Regions from separate parts of the Streptomyces sp. NPDC014894 genome, predicted to be linked through region 2. Evidence: predicted binding sites of a transcription regulator. Region 2 holds the regulator's gene; the other holds the start of a gene.
What was found. The regulator HspR, encoded in region 2, represses chaperone genes until heat shock. The targets are predictions, from matches to a motif close to TTGAGNNNNNNNNNCTCAA.
Positions count from the first base shown of each region.

Region 1: the regulator HspR is predicted to act here: its motif matches at 1,438-1,456, upstream of lon (endopeptidase La).

Region 1 is NZ_JBIBWD010000001.1:47,320-50,730, forward strand. Features, by position in the region: gene ACF089_RS00205 (spermidine synthase) at 1-269, opposite strand, end outside; gene lon (endopeptidase La) at 1,479-3,411, shown strand, end outside.
Region 2 is NZ_JBIBWD010000007.1:434,618-438,028, forward strand. Features, by position in the region: gene grpE (nucleotide exchange factor GrpE) at 1-537, shown strand, start outside; gene dnaJ (molecular chaperone DnaJ) at 649-1,851, shown strand; gene ACF089_RS19640 (heat shock protein transcriptional repressor HspR) at 1,853-2,296, shown strand; gene ACF089_RS19645 (helix-turn-helix transcriptional regulator) at 2,540-3,411, opposite strand, start outside.

The DNA.
Region 1 (3,411 bases), on a different contig from region 2:
ATATGTCGCCAATGCGGATTGGCGGCGGCGTGCGCCAGCGAGAAGCCGACGCCGAGCCCTCCGACGAGCAGGGAGGACTCCCGCCGGCCGGCCGCCCGCAGCTCCTCGTACGCCATGTCGACGAGCAGCCGCTCCGAGCGCCCGTCGGAGGTGTCCATCAGGAAGCACCCGTTGGCGATGATCTCGTGGTGCTCGCCCCGGCGGCGCAGGACGACCTCGCCGTACGGTCCGTGGCGGCGGTCCAGGGTGACGGGAGCGCTGAGGGACATGTGACCTCCGGGGTCGGCGGGGCGGTGGTCGTCATGCTGGGGTCCGAAGCCGGGTGGAGCAAGCGGTTTTGGCCGACCTTCGCCCGGTACGCGTCCTCCCGGCCTGGCCCGGTCCCGCCCGCGCCGGGCCCGCGCCGGAGCGGGCGGGGCGGTCGGGCGCGGTCAGAGCGCGGGGACCTTCGCCGTGTCGCGGGACGCCGTGGTGGCGAAGTACTCGGAGAGCCGGCGCACGCGCTCCTCCCGGTCCATGCTCCGGAGGCGGTCCAGGGCCGCGGCGAACGCCGCGTCCTCCGCCGGACCGGCGGCGACGGAGGGCGCCGACGAGGTCCCGGACCGGGCCCGGGAGCCCTGCCCGGCCGGACGCGGCGATCTCGCGCATCGGGTCGGCGTGCCGGCCGTACGAGAGCGCCGCCCCCGTCGGCGGCAGCGCGGGGGAGAGCGCGAGCGGCAGCGGCCCGGCGGCCTCGTGGCCGATGCCGTACGCCAGGAACGGCGCGCCCCCGACGGCCCGGACCGGCGCGCTCAGCCAGGATCCGCGGAGCGCGGGGCCGGCCGCCCGCAGGAGGCGGACCAGCGGGCCGGGGACCGGCGACGGACGGGCCGGGGCCCGGGCCGGGACCCGCCCCGCGGATTCGGCGAGGGCGGCCTCGGCCGGCGCCGCCGCGCGGACGTCGGCGAGCACGGGGCCCGCCGCGCACCCCCGTGCCCCGGCGGACACCCGGGCGGCGCAGCCGCCGCAGCCCTCGACGTGCTTCTCCACCGACCGGGCCTCGGCGGCCGAACCCTCCGCGTACCGCTCGGCGAGCCGTTCGGCCACATGCCAGCCGGTCATGCCGTGCCTCCCGGCGGGTGCGTGTCCGGGGCGAGCCGGGCCGGCGCGGCGCGGCTCACGGCGGGCCCGCGTGCCGGTCGTACAGCGCGGCGAGCGCGTCGGCGTCCCGCCGGGCCGCCACGGCGCGCGGCGGCGACGCGTCGTCGTGCTCCGGACCGTCCCGTCCTGGGTCTGCCCCGCTGGGGCCCGCTCCATCTCACACCGGCTCTGTCGCCGGCCCCCGCTCCTCCGGTTCCCGTGCGCGGGACGCCCCTGTACGGGAGGGGAGGGCCGGGCGCCGAAGGGTGATCGCTGTGGGCGAACAGAGGGGCGGGAACATCTCGGCGGCCCCGTGCATTGAGTCCACATAGCTCAACTTCACTGCCTAAGGGGAGATCATGGCTGCTGAGTCCCAGACCTTCACACCGCTCACCCTGCCGGTGCTGCCTCTCGACGACGAGGTCGTGCTGCCCGGAATGGTGGTGCCGCTCGACCTGACGGACGCCGAGGTGCGGGCCGCGGTCGAGGCCGCGCAGGCCGTGCAGCTCACCGAGGGCAGCAAGCCCGAGTTGCTGCTTGTTCCGCGGGTCGACGGGAACTACGCCGCGATCGGTGTGCTCGGGACCGTCGAGCAGGTCGGCCGGCTCTCCGACGGCGACCCCGGGGCGCTCATCAAGGGGCGCGGCCGGGTGCGCATCGGCGCGGGCACCACAGGACCCGGGGCGGCGCTCTGGGTCGAGGGCGCCCGGGTGGACGAGGCGGCCCCCGAGCCGCTCCCCGGGCAGGTCGCCGAGCTGGTGACGGAGTACAAGGCGCTGGCCACCGACTGGCTGAAGCGCCGCGGCGCCTGGCAGGTCGTGGACCGCGTCCAGCAGATCGACGACGTCTCCCAGCTCGCCGACAACTCCGGCTACTCGCCGTTCCTCACCACCGCCCAGCGGATCGAGCTGCTGGAGACCGCCGACCCGGTCGCCCGGCTGAAGCTCGCCACCGACCAGCTCCGCGAGCACCTCGCCGAGCAGGACGTGGCCGAGTCCATCGCCAAGGACGTCCAGGAGGGCGTCGACAAGCAGCAGCGCGAGTTCCTGCTCCGCCGCCAGCTCGACGCCGTCCGCAAGGAGCTGCGCGAGCTGAACGGCGAGAGCGAGGGCGAGGAGTCCGACGACTACCGGGCCCGGGTCGAGGCCGCCGAGCTGCCCGAGCACGTCCGCGAGGCCGCGCTCAAGGAGGTCGAGAAGCTGGAGCGGGCCAGCGACCAGAGCCCCGAGGGCTCCTGGATCCGCACCTGGCTCGACACCGTCCTCGAACTGCCGTGGAACAAGCGCACCGAGGACGCGTACGACATCCGGGGCGCCCAGACCGTCCTCGACGCCGAGCACGCGGGCCTCCAGGACGTGAAGGAGCGGATCACCGAGTACCTGGCGGTGCGCAAGCGGCGCTCCGAGCGCGGACTCGGCGTGGTCGGCGGACGGCGCGGCGGCGCGGTGCTGGCGCTCGTCGGCCCGCCCGGCGTGGGCAAGACCTCGCTCGGCGAGTCCGTCGCGCACGCGATGGGCCGTGAGTTCGTCCGGGTCGCCCTCGGCGGCGTCCGGGACGAGGCGGAGATCCGCGGCCACCGGCGTACCTACGTCGGAGCCCTTCCCGGCCGTATCGTCCGGGCGATCAAGGAGGCCGGGTCGATGAACCCGGTGGTCCTGCTCGACGAGATCGACAAGGTCGGCTCGGACTTCCGGGGCGACCCGGCGGCCGCCCTCCTCGAAGTCCTGGACCCGGCGCAGAACCACACCTTCCGCGACCACTACCTGGAGGTCGAACTCGATCTGAGCGATGTCGTCTTCCTGGCCACCGCCAATGTGCTGGAGGCCGTCCCGGAGGCGCTGCTCGACCGGATGGAGGTCGTCCGGCTGGACGGCTACACCGAGGACGAAAAGGTCGTCATCGGCCGGGACCACCTGCTCCCGCGCCAGCTGGAGCGTGCGGGACTGGAGTCGGACGAGATCGTCCTGGAGGAGTCGGCGCTGCGCCGGCTCGCCGGGGAGTACACCCGGGAGGCCGGGGTGCGGAATCTGGAGCGCGCCATCGCCAGGCTGCTGCGCAAGGTGGCCGCCCAGCACGAGCTGGGCGACCGGGAGCTGCCGTTCACGATCGGCGCGGAGCAGCTGCGCGATCTGATCGGACGGCCGCACCATGTGCCCGAGTCCGCCCAGGACCCGGCCGAGCGCCGGACCGCCGTGCCCGGCGTCGCCACCGGACTCGCGGTCACCGGGGCGGGCGGTGACGTCCTCTTTGTGGAGGCGTCGCTGGCCGATCCGGAGACGGGCGCGTCGGGGC
Region 2 (3,411 bases):
GCAGGGGACGAAGCGAAGCTCATCGGCCTGACGGCCCAGCTGGACCAGGCTCGTACGGCGCTCACCGAGCGCACCGGCGACCTCCAGCGGCTCCAGGCCGAGTACCAGAACTACCGCCGCCGGGTGGAGCGGGACAGGGTCACGGTCAAGGAGATCGCCACGGCGAATCTGCTGTCCGAGCTGCTGCCCGTGCTGGACGACGTCGGGCGGGCGCGCGAGCACGGGGAGCTGGTGGGCGGCTTCAAGTCGGTCGCCGAGTCCCTGGAGACCGCGGCCGCCAAGATGGGCCTCCAGCAGTTCGGCAAGGAGGGCGAGCCCTTCGACCCGACGATCCACGAGGCGCTGATGCACAGCTACGCGCCTGATGTCACCGAGACCACATGCGTCGCGGTGCTTCAGCCGGGGTATCGCATCGGCGAGCGGACCATCAGGCCCGCCCGGGTCGCGGTGGCCGAGCCCCAGCCCGGTGCGACGCCCGCGTCCGGCAAGGACGAGGCGGCGGACGACGAGGAGAGCGGTGGCCCGGACGAGGGCTGACGCCAGACAGGCGGAGAACGGCCGGGAGCATCTCCCGGAGGGCTTCCGGGGGATCTCCCCGGAAGCCCTTCGGGGGCGCTTCCCGCAGACCGTCCGGAAGGAGGGATGTCGATGAGCACGAAGGACTTCGTCGAGAAGGACTACTACAAGGTCCTCGGCGTCCCCAAGGACGCCACCGAGGCCGAGATCAAGAAGGCGTACCGGAAGCTCGCCCGCGAGTTCCACCCGGACGCCAACAAGGGCGACGCCAAGGCGGAGGAGCGCTTCAAGTCGATCTCCGAGGCCAATGACATCCTCGGCGACCCCAAGCGGCGCAAGGAGTACGACGAGGCCCGCGCCCTCTTCGGCAACGGCGGCTTCCGGGCCGGACCCGGCGCGGCGGGCGGCGGCGGTTCGTTCAACTTCGACCTGGGCGACCTCTTCGGCGGCGGCCCCCAGGGCGGCGGCGGGCAGGGCGCTCCCGGGGCCGGCGGCTTCGGCGGCGGTCTCGGCGATGTGTTCGGCGGCCTGTTCAACCGGGGCGCCGGCCCGGCCGGTCCCCGTACCCAGCCCCGGCGCGGCCAGGACGTCGAGTCCGAGGTGACGCTCAGCTTCACCGAGGCGGTCGACGGGGCCACGGTCCCGCTCCGGATGTCCAGCTCGGCCGCGTGCAAGGCATGTTCGGGCACCGGCGACAAGAACGGCACGCCCCGCGTCTGCCCGACCTGCGTCGGCACCGGCCAGGTCTCGCGCGGCGGCAGCGGCTCCTTCTCGCTGACCGACCCGTGCGTCGAGTGCAAGGGGCGCGGACTGATCGCGCAGGACCCGTGCGAGGTCTGCAAGGGCAGCGGACGGGCCCGTTCCTCGCGCACCATGCAGGTCAGGATTCCGGCGGGCGTCTCCGACGGCCAGCGGATCCGGCTGCGCGGCAAGGGCGCGCCCGGCGAGCGCGGCGGACCCGCCGGCGATCTCTATGTCGTCGTCCACGTCGGGGACCACCCCGTCTTCGGCCGCAAGGGCGACAATCTGACCGTCACCGTGCCGGTGAGCTATCCGGAGGCGGTGCTCGGCGGCGAGGTGAAGGTGCCCACCCTGGGCGGGCCCCCGGTCACCCTGAAGCTGCCCGCGGGCACCCCCAACGGGCGGACGATGCGCGCCCGCGGCAAGGGAGCGGTCCGCAAGGACGGCACCCGCGGCGATCTGCTGGTCACCGTCGAGGTCGCGGTCCCCGAGGAGCTGAGCGACAAGGCGAAGGACGCGCTGGAGGCCTACCGCGAAGCCACCGCGGAGGAGGATCCGCGGGCCGAGCTGTTCCAGGCCGCGAAGGGAGCATGACATGGACGGAAGGCGTCGCAATCCCTATGAGCTGACCGATGAGTCGCCGGTGTATGTGATCTCGGTGGCGGCTCAGCTCTCCGGTCTGCATCCGCAAACGTTGCGGCAGTACGACCGGTTGGGTCTGGTCTCGCCCGGCCGTACCGCCGGGCGGGGGCGGCGCTATTCCGCCCGTGACATCCAGCTGCTGCGCACCGTGCAGCAGCTGTCGCAGGACGAAGGCATCAATCTCGCCGGGATCAAGCGGATCATCGAGCTGGAGCACCAGGTCGCGGCCCTTCAGTCCCGGGTGGCCGAGCTGTCGGCCGCCGTCGAGAACGCGGCCGTGGCCATCCAGCAGCGCGAGGCCCAGGTGCACGCCTCCTACCGGCGCGATCTCGTGCCGTACCAGGACGTGCAGCAGACCAGCGCGCTGGTGGTCTGGCGGCCCAAGCGCGGCGAGTAGGGCCCTTCCTCCGGACCGGGCCGCCGCCGCAGGGACCGCAGATGGGCCGGTGAGCCGCTGTGCGGCCCACTCGCCCGCCTACGGGGCCTGGACGCCCTTCCCGGTCCGACAGGCCGTCAGACGCCCCGTAAGGGGCTGTCACGGCCGGAGCCACACACATCGCCCCCGGCGCGGTTCGCGCCGGGGGCGATGGTTTCCGGTCGTTCCCGGCCGTTCTTCCGCCAGGAGTGCCGTGGAGCGCTCCTACGATCGGCAGGAGTCGTGCTCCAGGATCCTCGACTGGGCGATCAGATACCCCAGCTGGGTCCGGCTGCCGCTGCCCAATGACGATCCCAGCTTGGCGATATGGGCCCGGCAGGTACGGACGTTCATCCCCAGCCGGCGGGCGATCGCCTCATCCACATGCCCTTCCACCAGCAGTTTCGCGATGGAACGCTGCACTCCCGTGATGCCGTTGAGGTCCGGCCCGTACGACACCGGCTCCTCCCAGGGCAGTCCGTGCAGCCAGAACTGCTCGAAGACCCCGACGAGATACTCCACGATCCCCTTGTGCCGCAGCTCCAGCGCCGAGAGCCGGTCGCTGCTCGCCGGGATGAAGGCGACTCTGCGGTCCACGATGATCAGCCGGTCGATTATCTCCTCCAGCGTCCGCACCTCCACGCCCGAGGGCCCCACCTGCTCCATGTAGGCGAGCGTCGCCGGGTGGTGCCTGGCGGTGTGCTGGTAGAGCGTGCGCATCCGTACACCCCGCTCGATCAGCGGTTCCACCCTGCGCAGCGCCTTCTCCAGGATGTGGGGCTGCCGCCCGCTGCCGGGCTGGACGGTGAGCAGCTCCTCCGTGCAGTCCGCGGTGACCTGGTCGAGGGTCGAGTTGATGCGGTTGAGACCCTCCAGGACGGTTACGCCCTGGGGGGCGGTGGAATTCTGAGCGGTGAAGGCCATGAATGGCTCAAGAGCATCGGTCAGAGCGACAGTTCGTCGTCTCCTCTCTTGGATCTCCCGCTCAATGGGGTGTATCAGCTGTGTCAGCGCGGTGGTCGGAGGCACCGGACGGAGCCACTGCGCGTCGTCGGGATCCGGGTGCAGCAGGGCGAGATCGAAGAGGCAAGGCATGG